2 linked regions of the Flexistipes sp. genome follow. The protein of the gene in region 1 interacts with the protein of each later gene in a pairwise test. Links are inferred from orthologs where the notes say so. Each region holds a gene or a part of one and is shown in the gene's direction. Other genes may lie near its edges.

What was found.
Region 2: the proteins of rho (region 1) and hfq interact in binary tests that used the Escherichia coli proteins (3 or more experiments, as listed by UniProt). The link is inferred for Flexistipes sp. from one-to-one orthologs.

The regions. Positions count from the first base shown.
Region 1 is NZ_JAXKVW010000003.1:74,036-82,139, forward strand. Bases 1,458-4,404 are described here. They hold rho (transcription termination factor Rho), read left to right. Parts: upstream 1,458-2,283; coding sequence 2,284-3,525; downstream 3,526-4,404. Other genes in these bases: UMU13_RS03370 (pyruvate, water dikinase regulatory protein), read left to right, coding at 1,458-1,959; UMU13_RS03380 (TVP38/TMEM64 family protein), read left to right, coding at 3,720-4,364; UMU13_RS03385 (hypothetical protein), read left to right, coding at 4,385-4,404. Also shown: NAD-dependent DNA ligase LigA, read left to right, coding at 1-1,147; more of UMU13_RS03370, read left to right, coding at 1,147-1,457; more of UMU13_RS03385, read left to right, coding at 4,405-6,646; UMU13_RS03390 (branched-chain amino acid transporter permease), read right to left, coding at 6,668-6,988; UMU13_RS03395 (AzlC family ABC transporter permease), read right to left, coding at 6,981-7,640; UMU13_RS03400 (hypothetical protein), read left to right, coding at 7,997-8,104. UniProt on the Escherichia coli protein: Facilitates transcription termination by a mechanism that involves Rho binding to the nascent RNA, activation of Rho's RNA-dependent ATPase activity, and release of the mRNA from the DNA template.
Region 2 is NZ_JAXKVW010000010.1:49,362-57,405, reverse strand. Bases 1-2,887 are described here. They hold hfq (RNA chaperone Hfq), read left to right. Parts: upstream 1-1,275; coding sequence 1,276-1,500; downstream 1,501-2,887. Other genes in these bases: UMU13_RS08005 (hypothetical protein), read left to right, coding at 2,232-2,887; UMU13_RS08010 (DUF4416 family protein), read left to right, coding at 1,534-2,031; miaA (tRNA (adenosine(37)-N6)-dimethylallyltransferase MiaA), read left to right, coding at 146-1,069; mutL (DNA mismatch repair endonuclease MutL), read left to right, coding at 1-149. In the rest of the region: more of UMU13_RS08005, read left to right, coding at 2,888-3,401; UMU13_RS08000 (FtsB family cell division protein), read left to right, coding at 3,398-3,706; xseA (exodeoxyribonuclease VII large subunit), read left to right, coding at 3,666-5,015; transcription elongation factor GreA, read left to right, coding at 5,008-5,481; UMU13_RS07985 (sigma-54-dependent transcriptional regulator), read left to right, coding at 5,487-6,839; pgsA (CDP-diacylglycerol--glycerol-3-phosphate 3-phosphatidyltransferase), read left to right, coding at 6,844-7,389; UMU13_RS07975 (DUF362 domain-containing protein), read left to right, coding at 7,382-8,044. UniProt on the Escherichia coli protein: RNA chaperone that binds small regulatory RNA (sRNAs) and mRNAs to facilitate mRNA translational regulation in response to envelope stress, environmental stress and changes in metabolite concentrations.

The DNA.
Region 1 (8,104 bases):
TGATGGTGTGGTTATAAAGGTGAATGAGTACAATGTCCGTGAAGAACTGGGCAGCACGAATAAATCCCCCCGGTGGGCTGTGGCGTATAAATACCCTGCCGAGCATGCCCGAACAAAGCTTTTAAGGGTTTCCTTTCAGGTGGGACGGACTGGTATAGTTACTCCGGTTGGAATCTTTGAGCCTGTTAAGGTTGCAGGCTCTACAGTAAGCAGGGCAACACTCCACAATGAGGATGAAATAAAAAGGCTTGGTATAAAGATAGGAGACAATGTTTTTATAGAGAAAAGCGGAGATGTTATTCCGAAGGTAACGAGTGTTATAAAAGATGAAAGAAAAGGGGATGAAAAAGATATAAAATTTCCCGATACCTGCCCGGTATGCGGAAGTGCTGTTTTAAAAGACGAGGATGATGTATATTACAAGTGTGCAAACCCGGATTGTCCTGCCCGTTTGAAAGCTTCCATAGTACATTTTGCCGGGAGAAACGCTATGGATATAAAAGGCTTGGGGGAAAAAATTGTGGACCGCTTTGTTGATTTGGGGTTGTTGGACTCAATTGCAGATATTTATGATTTAAAGAGTGAGGATTTCCAGGGGTTGGAAGGCTTTGGTGCGAAATCTGCCGAAAATTTGATTAAAGCCATAGCCAAAAGTAAATCCAAACCTTTTTCAAAAGTGCTTTTCGGAATCGGCCTGCCTAATGTGGGTGTCAGGACAGCTGAGATACTATCTGAAAAATTCGGGGATATGGACACAATGATGAAAGCTGAGAGGAAAGATTTTGAAGAAATCGAAGATATTGGCCCTGTAATTGCCGACGGGTTGTTCAGAGCACTGCGGAATGAAAAGATTACATATCTTATAGAAAAACTTAGAAAAGCCGGCCTTAATTTCACTTACAGAAGAGTAAGGGAAAGTGATGTTTTAAAAGGGAAGACGTTCCTGATAACCGGTAGTTTGAGCAGACCGAGAAAACAGTTTGAAGAGTTAATTAAAAAAAACGGAGGAAAGGTTCTTTCCGGTGTCAGCAGTAATCTTGATTATCTAATTTGCGGTGAGTCTCCCGGTTCTAAGCTTGATAAAGCCAAGGAATTGGATATCAATATTATAGGTGAAAAAGAATTCATGAGCATGCTGGGTAAATAATGGCTGAAAAAACAGTGTATATATTATCAGACGGAACCGGTCAAAGTGCCATAAATATTGTAAAAGCGTGCCTGATTCAGTTTGAGGATCCGGAGATTAAGCTTTCGGTGTATTCAAAGGTTGATAATGAGGACAAGATTGTGAATATTCTGGAAAAAGCTGGACGCAACAAGGCCTTTGTAGCTTTTACCATTGCCAAGAAATCGTTGAGAAGGCTGGTTCACGAGGTATGCCATAAAAGGGAAATAATTCACCATGATATTTTGGGACCGCCGGTGGAAAAACTGAGTGCTTTTTTGGACAGTGAACCGATTGAAAATCCTAATCTGCTGAGAAAGGTGGACAGTAAATATTTTAAACGGATAGAGGCCATAGAGTTTTCAATCAATCATGATGACGGTAAAAATCTTAAAAATCTTGAAGAAGCGGATATAATAATTTTAGGTCTTTCAAGAACATCAAAGACGCCGACTTCATTTTTTCTTGCTCAGCAGGGTTACAAGGTTGTGAATATACCAGTTATCCCTGAAGTGGGGATTCCGGAAGAAGTGTATAAGGCTGATCAGAATAAAATTGTCTGTCTCATGATGGAGCCTGATATACTGCAGAAAATTCGTATTGAGCGTTTGAAACATTACAGAACTATGAGCAAATATACAAATATTAACAATATCCTGGAAGAAGTGGAGTTTATGTATGCATTGAAAGATAAGCACAGACAATGGCATATAGTTGATACGACAAATAAGTCTGTAGAAGAGACGGCAAGGGAAGTACTTATGAAAATTTACGGCAGAGAAATACAACTGTGACTTGTTTTTTTGCGGCTGAATTCTTTACAAAAAGCTTGACAACGGTTTAACTTGCAGTTATTTATACATCTATATTCAGCTTGTGAGCCGCTGAAACAGCCGTTTCGATGCTTAAATAAAACTCAAAAATCAATAAAAGTTAATTTAAGGTGTATCTAACTTGTTTTGTTTTTCTGCTGATTTGTAAACCTGGATGATAAAATAAATAATCTTATGAAATTGTTTCAGGAAAATTTTGTTTTTGTGTACCAACAGTGTTTACCGCCACTGAGATGGCAAGGTAAACATCTAAAATAATAGATAAAAAATTGCAGAGGTGTTTGTGTGAATTTATCCGAACTTAAGAAAAAGTCTATAGAAGAGCTTGTTAATATTGCTGAAGAACAAGAGATTGTAGATGCTCCTAACCTTTTGAAACAGGAACTTATATTTGAGATTCTAAAGTCCATAAGTGAAAAGAACGGCCAGATATACGGCCGCGGTGTCCTTGAGATTTTACCGGACGGTTTCGGCTTTTTACGCTCCACGGATTACAACTATCTCCCCGGGCCGGATGACCTTTATGTCTCTCCTGCACAAATCAGGCGTTTTGGACTTCGCAACGGGGATACTATAGCCGGAGAAATCAGGCCGCCAAAAGATAATGAAAAATATTTTGCGCTGCTTAAAATTACAACGGTTAACGATGGAAAACCGAGACGACAGAGAAACCTTTTTGAAAATCTCACCCCTCTTTTCCCGGAAGAGAGACTCAATCTTGAAGCTTATCCGACTTCCTATGATACGAGAATTATGAATATGCTTTCACCTGTGGGAAAAGGACAGAGAGGCCTACTGGTGGCTCCGCCCAAAACCGGGAAAACAATGCTTTTAAAATCTATTGCCAACAGTATTACGGCGAATCATCCTGAAGTTTATATGATTATTCTGCTTATTGATGAAAGACCTGAAGAGGTAACAGATATGCAGCGTTCGGTTGATGCCGAGGTTATCAGTTCCACATTTGACGAGCCCGGCTACAGACATGTTCAGGTTTCTGAGATGGTTATGAATAAAGCCAAAAGACTGGTTGAGCAGGGCAGAGACGTTTGTATCCTTCTGGACAGTATTACAAGACTTGCCAGAGCTTATAACTCTATTGAGCCGCCCAGTGGTAAAGTTTTGTCGGGTGGTGTGGATGCCAATGCACTGCATAAACCCAAAAGGTTTTTTGGTGCTGCCAGGAATATCGAAGAAGGCGGCAGCCTGACGGTCATTGCTACAGCTCTTGTGGATACAGGCTCCCGTATGGATGAAGTTATCTTTGAAGAATTTAAAGGTACGGGTAATATGGAAGTTCATCTGGATAGAAGGCTAGTTGAAAAACGTATTTTCCCAGCACTCGATATTAACAGATCCGGTACAAGGCGTGAAGAGCTCCTTCTCGGAAAAGATGAGATAAACAAGGTCTGGATACTCCGGAGGTTCTTAAGCAATATGAATGCTGTGGATGCAATGGAATTTCTGCTTGATAAGATTAAAGGCACCAAGACAAACAAAGAATTTCTCGATTCCATGAATAAATAATATTACAAGTTTCGCACTTAGTTCCGTCATTACGCCCGCTCACTTAACGCCTTAAGTGGGCGGGCGGAAATTTTGGTATATTTTTCAGTGGGATTTTTTATTTTAAACGGAAAAATTTAGTCACATTTGTTTACTCTTGCCTCTTATTCTAATAAAATAATCTGAAACAATATCTTTTTGGCAGTGAGGATTCTGTGCCCAATAAGTTTAAGTTTTACCGCTATTTTGCCCTGCTACTTATCTGTTTTATATTAGTAATAGTCATTCTGTCAAAAAGCGGCTTAATAGAACTAAATATTTTTAAACATGATTTATATAAACACCTTCTGGTCATTGTTTCTGTTTTTGCTCTGCCTCTTCTTGGATTTCCTTTTTCAGCACTTCTTGTGGCTATTGGGATTGAATTTGATTATATTATCGGACTCGTGATTTTGGTAGCTGTAATTCCCCTTCACCTTGCATTTTCTTTTTGGATTGTTAACAGGTTTTTCCGGGAAAAAATAAAACATTCACCATTGGCAAGCAGATTCAGAATCTTTGATATATCCTCTGAGAAGCACCTTGAATACACTTTTATATTTATGATTCTTCCGGTGGTGCCTTATGCAGTGAAAAACTATCTGCTTCCCGCTTCAGGTATTCCATTCAGATATTATTTTATTATAGGCTGGATAATTCAATCAGTTTTAGGGGCACCGTTTGTTATTTTAGGTGAGGCTGCCTCAAGCCTTGATTACCGGATGCTTTTTGCACTTTTTATATTGTTTCCCATTTTTTATTTTGTTATGAGGAAGCTGAAAGAAAGATATTATAAGCTTATAACAAAGAAAGAAAATTAAATGCTGAAAGGTGGTGTTGCATGATAATGAGGTGGCTTCCGTGGAGATTTATAATAAAAAGAGCAGCCAAATCCCACGGTTTTATGGATCCACTCACCTTAATGGCGAAATTAAGAAGATTCGGGCATCCTTCGGAGGTTCAGGAACCTATTGAGCTTATAAGAGCAGGCGTTCTTTTTCATGCAAGAGGGTTGGTTAATACAAGGGCTATACAATACAATTTGGATTGGGTCTGGCCATACTGGATAAACAAGCAGTTCAGACCGGAAGACGAGTCATTCATACCAAGGGGGTTTTCTTTCAGCCATATCAATTTAACTCATCGCAACTGGACTGCTGTGGGCTCTCCTAATGAACCGCATTATCCTATTGTTGATCCACGGGGACTTTTAACACCTTATTATGACGGATGGTCAATCGATTTCTGGCTGTTAAAAAATGACGGCAATATGCTGATACCCGCACAGATGGACAATGTACATCAAACACTGGAATATGAAGATAATATCAGGGTGAAAACAGAAACGAAGGAAGGCCAAAGAAAAATCTCCTCTGATATATTCGTTGAAGGTAAAAACGGCAAATACACTATTTTCAGCGATGTCAAAGTTTCCGGTGAAAAGGGTGATAAAATCATCTGTTCTATAAGACCGTATAATGCGGAAGGTGTGCAGTTTGTGGAAAAGATTGAATATGAGAGAGCCGGTAATAACTTTCTTGTTAATGAATCATCTAAAGTGTATTTTGACAAAATTCCTGATAAAATATTTTTTTCTGATTATCACGACGGGGATGTTTACTATAAAATCAATGGTGAAGAGAGCGGTAATTCTGTCATTTGTAATATTGGGATGGCAACTGCTGCAGCTGTATTTACTTTGGATGAAAATGAATCGGAACTTTCAGTCAGTTTGCCCCTTAAATGTAAAAGCAGGAAAAAAGAAATTTACCCATCTGTCAATGTTGCCGGTGAATGGAACAGTTTAATAAGTGAAACAGCAAAACTCAATATTCCGGATGAAAAGATTCAATTTCTTTATGACGCTTCTGTAAGGACTCTTTTACTTTTAACGTCTGGCGAAGCTTACCCGGGACCTTACACCTATAAAAGATTCTGGTTTAGAGATGCCTGCCTGATGATGAATGCACTGCTTGCTGCCGGTCTAACAGACAGAGCATATAATATGCTTCTAAAATTTCCGGAGAAACAGAAACACTCCGGCTATTTCAGGTCTCAGGAAGGCGAATGGGACTCAAATGGTCAGGTTTTATGGATAGCAAACAGAATAAAGCAAATCAGAAATGTTAAGTATAAAAAAGATTTTGTCCGTTCTATGGCAAAAGGTGCAGAATGGTTATGCAATAAAAGGATTAAAAATGCAGACGGTAAAATGCATAACAGTCTTCTGCCGGCTGGATTCAGTGCAGAGCATTTAGGCCCGAATGATTATTATTATTGGGATAATTTTTGGGCACTGGCCGGTTTGAGAGCTGTTGATGAGATTATTGGCGAGGACGAGGAGTTTGCAGATATCAAAAATAAATTCAAAGAAGTAGCTGATGAATATGAAAAAACCATATTCGATACAATAAACTCAATTCCTTCAGCTAAATCACAGGGTGGTGTTCCGGCTTCCCCTTACAGGAGAATTGATTCCGGAGCTGTGGGTTCGCTGGTGGCCGATTATCCGCTGCAGATAACCCCGCCCGCGGATTCCAAAATAATGAAAACCATAGAGCTCCTTGAAGAGACCTCTTTTTATGAAGGGGCATTCTTCCAAAATATGATTCATTCAGGGGTAAACATATATCTGACACTGGCAATTGCACAATCTCTGCTCAGAGCCGGAGATAAAGAGTATGAAGATCTGGTATATAATGTGGCCGGGCTTGCTTCACCCACCGGACAGTGGCCGGAAGCTATACATCCACAAACAAAAGGCGGCTGCATGGGAGACGGGCAACACGGATGGGCATCTGCAGAATGGATTATGATGATTAAAAACATTTTTGTCAGAGAAGAAAAAGACGAAATAATTGTTGGTTCGGGTATTTTTGCCCAATGGATAGAAACGGGTAAAACAATATCTTTCGGACCTACGCCTGTTCCCGGCGGCAAAGTGGAGGTTGCCGTTGTGAAAGATGATGAAGGAGTTTCTGTGGATGTTATTTGCACGGAGCGGTCACGGGATTTATCATTCAATATTATGATTCCGGGATATGAAAGTGTAGTTGTTAAAAATGGCTGTGTTGCTAAAAAGTTGGATATTTTAAATGGGTAAAATATTGTTCAGAGTTTCAGTCTAAAAAATCGACTGTAAAAATATCATATAAAAGGCTGTTGATAAAAAGATGCTTATCAGGGCATTTTTCATTTTCAGATGTAACACTGCAGACAGTGCTATTGCCGATATTTCCGGTATCCCTTTGGTATGGTCCCAGTTTGTTCCCGAGAGTGCATAAAAGATTAGGATGGTCATTATCATTACGGGAAGGTTCCTTTTTAAATAATCCATGGTGGGATTTGGTTTTACTTTAGAGAAAACGATGAATGCCAGAATACGGGTAAGAAAGGTAAATAAAGCACATAAAAGAATGGAGAAATATAAATAACCGCTACTCATCCACAAAACCTCTCATAATGAACATCACAATGACCCCTAATGTAAGGGAGGTAATCAGCATTTTATCTGCAGAGATAAACATTAATGACAAAATACCTATTATACATGCTGTGAAGAAAGTTTTGAAATTTTTCTGCTGTCTGAGAAGATCAATTGTAAGCACCACAAACAGTACAGTCAGTGAAAACTCGATACCACTGGAGTTAAAAGAAATTGTAGAAGCAGCGGCTGCACCTATAATTGTTCCGGTAACCCAGTATAGGTGATCGAAAAGGGCAATCCGGAAAAAGGTTTTTTCCTTGTCTTCCTCTCTTTTCCACGCTTTTAAAAGTGCAAATGTTTCATCTGTGAGCCCGAAAATGATGTAAAACTTCTTCATGCCAAAATCTTTCAGCTCGTCCATTATTGTGATTCCGTAAAAGAAGTGTCTTAAATTCAGCAGAAAAGTACCGAGCGCTATTTCAAAATACCCGGCATGGGCACTGAGAAGGGAAACCGCCAAAAACTGCCCTGCTCCGGCAAATACCACAATGCTCATTATTACTGTGGCTGCAAAAGAAATTCCGCTCTCAACAGAAAGAATGCCGAATGCTATGCCTAACGGGATATACCCCATTAGTACGGGCAATGTGTATAAAAAAACTTTTTTCATTATAGATAAACCGTTAAATATTTTTAAGAATGAGTTATTGCAATTAATAGGATTTAAGTCAAGTGATATGTAATTTTTGCCCCTTCTCATTTTTTTAATAGCTATGACAATTTGTTGGTGAGATGGAGAAGTCGTAATTTGTATATTGGTTATTAGTTGAGTAGTTTATTGGTGAAAGATTTGCTATATATTAAGTCTCAAGGGCCGAGTAACAAGTGCAAAGTGGAAGTAAATGTGGGAGTAAGAACTTGAAAAAATTGATTGTAAAATTATTTTTGCAACGAAAGGAAATTGTTGCATTTTTATATTTTACTCATTAAATTACGTTAAATATATTGAACATGGTGATGATGCATATGGAAGAAAACAAAAAGAGAAAAAAAATTGAAGAATTTGTTGAAATTATGCTTGATGCCTGTGAAAAACAGTTTCCCAAAAAGTGCAGCTGCTGCGGCAGGTATTTT
Region 2 (8,044 bases), on another replicon or contig:
TAAAGGCCGGGGAGAAATTGAGCAGGTATGAAATGAGTCATCTTGTTAATGAGCTGCTAAAGACAAAAAATCCATTCACATGTCCTCATGGCAGGCCCATTATCGTAAAACAGAATAAAGAGGAATTGTTCAAAAACTTTCACCGATGAAAAGAATCCCTATAATCACAGGTGTAACAGCCACCGGAAAAACAGCCTTTGTAAGCAAGCTGGGAGAGAGGATTCCTGTTGAGGTAATTAATGCGGATGCCTTCCAGGTGTATAAATATATGGATATAGGTACGGCAAAACCTGCCAAAAAAGAGCTGTCCGAAGTGAAGCACCATCTCATTGACATTTTGTATCCCGATGAGCATTATTCCGCCGGAATTTTCTTTCAGAAAGCCCAACAGCTTATTGCTGAGATTATTAACAGAGGGAAGATCCCTGTTATAATCGGAGGAACCGGTTTGTATGTGGAAACGCTGATTAACGGTATTTTTAACGGTCCCGGAAAAAATACCAAGCTTAGAGAAGATTATCAAACAGAGATTAAAAAAAGCGGAATAAGTAGTTTGTACAAAAGACTTGAAATGATTGATCCGGATTATGCAGCCAGAATTTCCGCCAATGATAAGAACAAAATTATCCGGGCTCTGGAAGTTTACGATCTCAGCGGTTTGAATTTTACACGCTCCCACGAACTTTTTCATCAGCCGCCGAAGTTCGAATACGACGTTTTAGTTTTTACAACTGAAAGAAGCGTACTTTATGAGCGTATTAATAACCGCGTTGATAAAATGTTTGAAAGAGGCTGGGTTGAAGAGGTGCAAAAACTGCTTGACTTGGGCTATTCGACCGATATGCAGTCGTTCTGTGCAATAGGATACAGAGAAACAGTCAGATATCTCGATGGAGAAATATCTTTTGATGAGTTGTTAAAAACAATAAAGAAACGGACGAGAAATTTTGCGAAAAGACAGCTGACATGGTTCAGGCATATGAGGGATCTGAAATATATCGACGTATTGGACAGATTGGCGATGAAAGAGCTGGAAGATTATATTGCGGAAAATTATCAACAGTTTTAAACAGTTATAAAATTTTTATAAATGTGAAAATTTTACAGGGTTGTGAAGAAAAAAGTATTGAAGGTTATTTATTAATAGTTTATGATTATTAATAGCCAGGCGATGTTTTTTTATTGAAAAAATATCCGGAAATGTTTAAATATTAAAGCAATGAGAGATAAACAATCCTTTATTTTTAAGGATATAAAATGTTGTGAGGGGATCTGATGGGTAAAAAAGTGAATATTCAGGACGTATTTCTTAATTATGTTAGGAAAAAAAGAATTACCGTGACCGTTTATTTGATTAATGGTGTTAAGCTTGAGGGCGTGGTAAAAGGCTTTGATAATTTTGTGATAATAATAAAAGATGATTCACAAAAGATGATTTATAAGCACGCAATATCAACGATAACCCCTTCAGTTGAGATTGAAGATATTGAAATTGAGTAACTTTGCAGGCGGATAATGGTATATGGAGGGGGGGTGCGCAAACCTCTGAAAGTTGTCGTTTTTAATGCAGTACTTTATAATGAAGATTATATCAAAGAGCCTGATAAACACTTAGATACCCTTTTTGGAAATCCGGTTTGTAAAAGTGATACATTTTCCTTTGACCACACATCCTATTACACCCCTGAAATGGGTGAAAATCTTAAAAAATATTTTGCAGGATATGATTTCTTTATTTATCCCGATGAAATAAAGAATCTGAAAATTTCATCAGTGGATTTGGAAAGATCTTTTATGGTTGACGGCAAAAGGTTACTGAATGTAGATCCCGGTTATGTTGCCCTGGAAAAAATTGTGGCTGCCAGCACAAAAAATTTTTCACACCGTATATACATAGGCTCTAATATTTATGCTGACTTGCAGCTTTTCAGAAAAAAAGGGAAATACCGAAGTTTACCGTGGACTTTTTTTGACTATAAACTTGATTTTGTGTTAAAATTTTTTGATAATATGCGTCTTAATCTGTTATAATCTCTTTCATTGATATTGCTTATCAAAAGGAATAAATTATTCATAATCTAACCTAATGAAAGATAAGTGTGTTTTACGTTGAGCGGAAAAGATAAGAATATGAATCAGGTTTTGATGCGTGTTAAAATCAGTTATGAGATCTTTGAGTCATGGAATTATTCAAAGGTGTGAGTTTATGAATATATCAGGTGGTATGATTTGTGGCTGTTGAATATACGGAGCTGTTAAATCAGCTGAAAAACAAGAAAAATCTGAATGACGATGAAATGCATCTTTTAAAAAGTATGCTCACCCTTAAAACTGACCTTTCCGCCCATATTCATATTTTTAAGAAGTTTCATATTTTGGATAATATTACCGCAGAAATGTACTCAGGCAAGTCCACTGAAAATCAGGTGAGATCAATTTTGACCGGCGATATTCCCATTCACTATGATTATTATCCTGTTGTGGTTTTCCTTGTTTTAAGGAATTACCGAAACCAGCTGAAAGAGCTTTACGATTTTTTAAACAGGCTTAAGGGTGATATTTTAAAAGATATTATAACGAGCCCTTATTTTGAAGGTAAATATATACAATATTTAACCAGATTGATGAAAAATAATGATGCATTTGTTTCCGTGCTGATTTCCCAGGGTAAAATTAATGAAGTTCTTGTGAAACAACTGGCTAAATCCACAAATTCAGATGTGCTTTTTCGTATTGCCAATCTGAAAATTATACTTGAAAATAACCGGGATATTATTAATGAACTTTTGATGAATCCTTATACACCGGATGATTCACTTGTTTATCTTAAGCAGATTAAATATGAGTTGAGCCTCAATGAAGCTTTGAAAAGTGCTGTTGAAACAGAGGAAATGGATGAGACGGAAGAGGAAAAGAAGAAAGTTCCTGAAACACTGAAAAAAGAAGTGGAAAAAAGAGTTGAAGGTGAAAATAAAGAAATAGAAGAAAATCTATATCAGAAAATATTAAATATGAAGCCTGTTGAAAAAATAAAGCTTGCACTAAAAGGTAATAAATCAGCACGGGGACTATTGCTTAAGGATTCCAATAAGCAAATTTCTTTAACTGTGCTAAAAAACCCAAGAATTACTGAAGATGAAATTGAATCACTTGTAAAGAGTAAGTCTACGCCGGAGCATCTGATTAGGGAAATTTCAAGAAATAGAAATTTTATGCAGGAATATGATATAAAAAAGGGGATGGTAATGCATCCCAAAACGCCCCTTGAGATTAGTATGAGACTGATAAATCATCTTTATGTAAAAGACATTGAGCAAATATCCAAATCGCGCGAAGTTCCTTCTGCACTTAAAAATCAGGCTCTCAGGCTGTTCATGACAAAATCCGGAGCTAAAAAATGAAACATAATATATTATATTTCGGCCTTGTGGCTGCCCTGCTGTTATATCTTTTCTTTGGTAACAGAGGGATAATCGAATATCACAATTTGCTCGAAATTAGAAACAGGTACCAGCAGAAGGTTGATAATCTGACTGAAAGTATAAAGTCACTGGAACGTGAGCTTATGCTTATCAGGCAGGACGAAGAGTATTTGGAAGCATTGATCAGACGGGAACTTAATATGAAAAAACCCGGAGAAGATTTGTATATTCTGAAGGATAAGAATGAAGACTTACACAGTAACAGAGATAACAAAAGCAATTAAAAATCTCATCCAACAGACATTTAGCTCCCCTGTAATCGTTACAGGTGAAGTATCCAATTTCAGCATTTCACCTGCAGGGCATCAGTATTTTATTCTTAAGGACGAAAGCTCACAGATCAAATGTGTATTCTTCAAACGTTACAATTTGCTGAACAGGGATTATTCGATAAAAAACGGCGATAAGGTTTCTGTTTATGGTGATTTAAGTGTTTTTGAAGCAGGCGGGAATTATCAGATTGTTGCCAAAAAGATTGAATACAGCTCCGAAGGGGAGTTTTATAAAAAATTTGAGGAAACCAAGAAAAAACTTGAGCAGGAAGGTCTTTTCCATGAAGATTTGAAAAAACCTGTTCCTACTTTTGTAAAGAAAATAGCTGTTGTTACATCTCCCTCCGGAGCAGCTATCAGAGATTTCATCATAACGACAAAACGTAATAACGCTGCTTTTGAAATAGATGTTTGGCCGACTACTGTGCAGGGCGCTTCAGCTGCAGGTGAGATTGAAAAAAATATCCTCAAAGCCGGCAGCCGGGGCGATGAGTATGATGCTCTGGTTTTGATGAGAGGAGGCGGGTCATTGGAAGATTTGGCTGTTTTTAATGAAGAGAATGTCGCCAGAGCGTTGAGAAAAATTGAGGTTCCAACGATCTCAGCTATAGGTCATCAACGTGATTTTACCATTTGTGATTTTACCGCTGATTTAAGGGTTGCAACACCGACTGCAGCAGCTTCCTATTTATCCGAGGGGTATATCTATTATAATAAGAATTTAACGGAATTTTATAAACGTCTTTCAAGATATATGGAGCAGGTCATTATCTCCCGCAGTCAGAAATTAGACAACTATATGGCTGTTTTGAATAAAAACTCTCCGTATAACAGGATTAGTCTATATCGAAGTGAACTGGAAAGAAGCAGACAATTAATGATAAACAATCTCAGAAATAAGGTGCAGGATGGATACAGCCGTTTAAAACTCTGCGATGTTTTTCTTGCATCAAAAAAACCTGCAAATGTTGTGAGGGAAAAGAGAAGTGAAGTTGAAAGATTTAAAAATTATCTGTTGAGAAGTGTAACAAATAGGTTAAACTATGATAATGAACGCTTAAAAGGTGTTTTCGGAAGACTGAAAACAATGAATCCGGAAAACGTTATTTCCAGGGGTTATGCTCTGGTGTATAAAGAGGGATTTGTTGTTGAGTCTTTAAACTCGATAAAACTTGATGATGAGGTTGAAATTCGCATGAAAGGTGGATATATTAACGCCTTTGTCACAGGTAAAAAACATTTGGAGGATACCAATGGATAGAATTCCTATTACAAAAGAAGGTTTTCAAAAAATAAAGGAAGAACTTGAAAGACTTAAGACGAAAGAGCGTAAAGATGTTGTTGAGGCTATAAAAGAAGCGAGAGCCCACGGCGATCTTAGTGAAAATGCGGAATATGATGCGGCAAAAGACCGCCAGGGTATGCTGGAAGCTAAAATTGCTGAACTTGAATCGAAAATGTCTAAGTTTGAGGTCATTGATACGAAAAACCTTAAAGGTGATAAGGTAGTATTCGGTGCAACGGTTAAAATTGAAAATGTCGAAACCGATGAAATAAAAGAATACCGGATTGTCGGCCCTGATGAATCCGATATTTCCAAGGGTGATATTTCAGTCCTTTCCCCCCTTGCAAGGGCGTTGGTAGGGAAAAAAGTCGGTGATGAGACAGTAGTAAACGCCCCCGGCGGGGAAATTGAATATGAAATAGTAGAAATAAATTTTGAATAATTTCTATGGGTAACCAATACAATGTGCTGATAATTGATGACGAAAGATCTTTCAGGGAGCTTCTGGAAATTCTTTTTTCCAATGAAGGCTACAATGTTTTTATGGCTGCTGATATTGCCGGATCACAGCGTATCATTTCAGAAAAAAAGATCGACATTATTATCTGCGATTTAGTCCTGGGTAAAGAGGATGGGTTGGATGTCGTAAAATGGTGCCGTGAAAATTCATATAATATCCCTTTTATTCTTATGACAGCCTATGCCAGCAGTGCAACAGCTTTGGAGTCTGTGAAGCTGGGAGTTGTGGATTATATAACCAAGCCTTTTGACATGGATCATCTTGCCACCATGGTCAGGGAGGTTATAACCTCCAGGAAAAATGAAGATTCTGAGTTTTACACTGAGCTTGATGAAATTAAGGGTAAAAGCAATGCCATTAAAAATGTTAAAAAATATATTATGGATATTGCAAAAACGGATTCAACCATTTTAATTACCGGTGAATCCGGTACAGGTAAAGAACTCGTCGCAAGGGCTGTACACAGGTTGAGCCACAGGGCCTTGAAACCCTTTAAGACGATAAATTGCAGCGCCATACCCTATGATTTGCTAGAATCGGAACTTTTCGGATACAAAAGAGGTGCTTTTACCGGTGCATCATATGATAAGAAAGGGATATTTGAACTGGCGAACGGCGGCTCCATATTTCTTGATGAAATAGGTGAAATGCCGCTTTTTCTGCAGTCCAAACTTCTCAGGGTAATACAGGATAAAATGGTTCAGCCTCTGGGTGCAGGCACTGAAATTAAAACGGATTTCAGGATAATTGCCGCTACAAATAAAAACCTGGAAGAGGAAACGAAAAAAGGCAATTTCAGGAGTGATCTCTACTACAGGTTAAACGTTGTTAATATTAATATCCCTCCATTAAGGGAAAGAAAAGAGGATGTGGAAGAGCTGGCGAAACATTTCCTGAAAAAATATGCAGTTTTGATGGATAAAAATATTTCTCAGATATCCTTTGCTGTAATGGAGGCTTTTAAAACCTATCCGTTTAAAGGTAATGTAAGAGAACTGGAAAACCTGATAGAAAGGGCTGTGGCTATGGAAAAGACCAACAGGCTTCTTCCTTCCAGTTTTCCAGCCCATTTCTTTGGTAATTATGAAAATTTTTGGGATAATCAAACACCGGATCTGGAAAAACCTGTGGATTTGGAAAAAATTGTGGAAAATATTGAGAAAAAATATATAATGACAGCACTGGAAAAGACAGGCGGCAACCAGAGTAAATCTGCTAAACTACTCGGGCTTTCGGGCAGAGTATTCAGGTATAAAATGGAAAAATATAATATTCGGTGAAAATATGGAAAAACTTCCCAATCAACTGACAATTCTGCGAGTGATTCTGGTGCCGGTATTCCTCATTCTTATCTTCTTCGATAAGAACATTACAAATATATTGGCTGCAGTTATTTTTATTTTCGCGTCAGTAACGGATTTTGTTGACGGGTTTATCGCCCGGAAATATTCGGTTGTTTCTGATTTCGGGAAAATTCTTGACCCTATAGCCGATAAAATTTTGGTGGCATCTGCTATGATTTCTCTTGTTCAACTGGACAGGCTCAGTTCAATTGTTGTTATTATTCTGCTTAGCAGGGAGTTTGCTGTAGGCGCTCTGCGGGATTTCGCATCCAGCAGAAGAATAATTATTCCTGCAGGGTTTTTCGGTAAAATAAAGACAGCTTTTCAGATGACTGCCCTTGCTCTGCTTATATACAAAAATGAACTTTATGGCATAAATGTCTTTGTTATAGGGAAAGTTCTGATTTATCTTTCGGTTATCATTTCGGTCTATTCAGGCTTTGTATATTACAGAAATTTTTTCAGACTAAAAGAGAGCAATGGCTGAAGTTTTTTTAGAGAAAATTTATAAATATTCTTCAGATATAGAGTTTTTTGTCGATAATTTTTTCAGCCGTAATTCAGAAAAATTCAACGATTGCGAAAAAATACTTCTTAAACCCAATCTGCTGCAGTCAGCTCCTCCTGAAAAAGGTGTGACCACACATCCGGAATTTCTGAGGTTTGTAGTCAAGTCGTTAAAAAAACATACAGATGCAAAACTGCTGCTGGCAGACAGTCCCGGTGCAAATTTTGAAAACTTTGGAAAAATCCTTGAAATAAGCGGTATCGGACAGGTTTGCGATGAGGAAAATATCGGCATTTACAGAGTGGAATCTTTTCCTCCGGTGGAAAAAAATGGTTTTGTTTACTCCGGAATAGCTGATGAGGTGGATCTGATTATCAACCTTGCCAAGTTAAAAACCCATTCTCTTACAGGCCTGACTATGTGTGTAAAAAACTTTTTCGGCCTCATTCCAGGAACATCCAAAGTGGGCTATCACAGGCGATACCCGGACGGGTCCGATTTGGGATCTGCAGTTTACGGGCTTTATAAACAGTTTGCGGGAAAATCGCTGAATTTGCTTGACGGCATAATTGCACATGAAGGAGAAGGCCCTTCCAGAGGAAAACCCGTTATGGCAGGAATTTTAGCAGCAGGT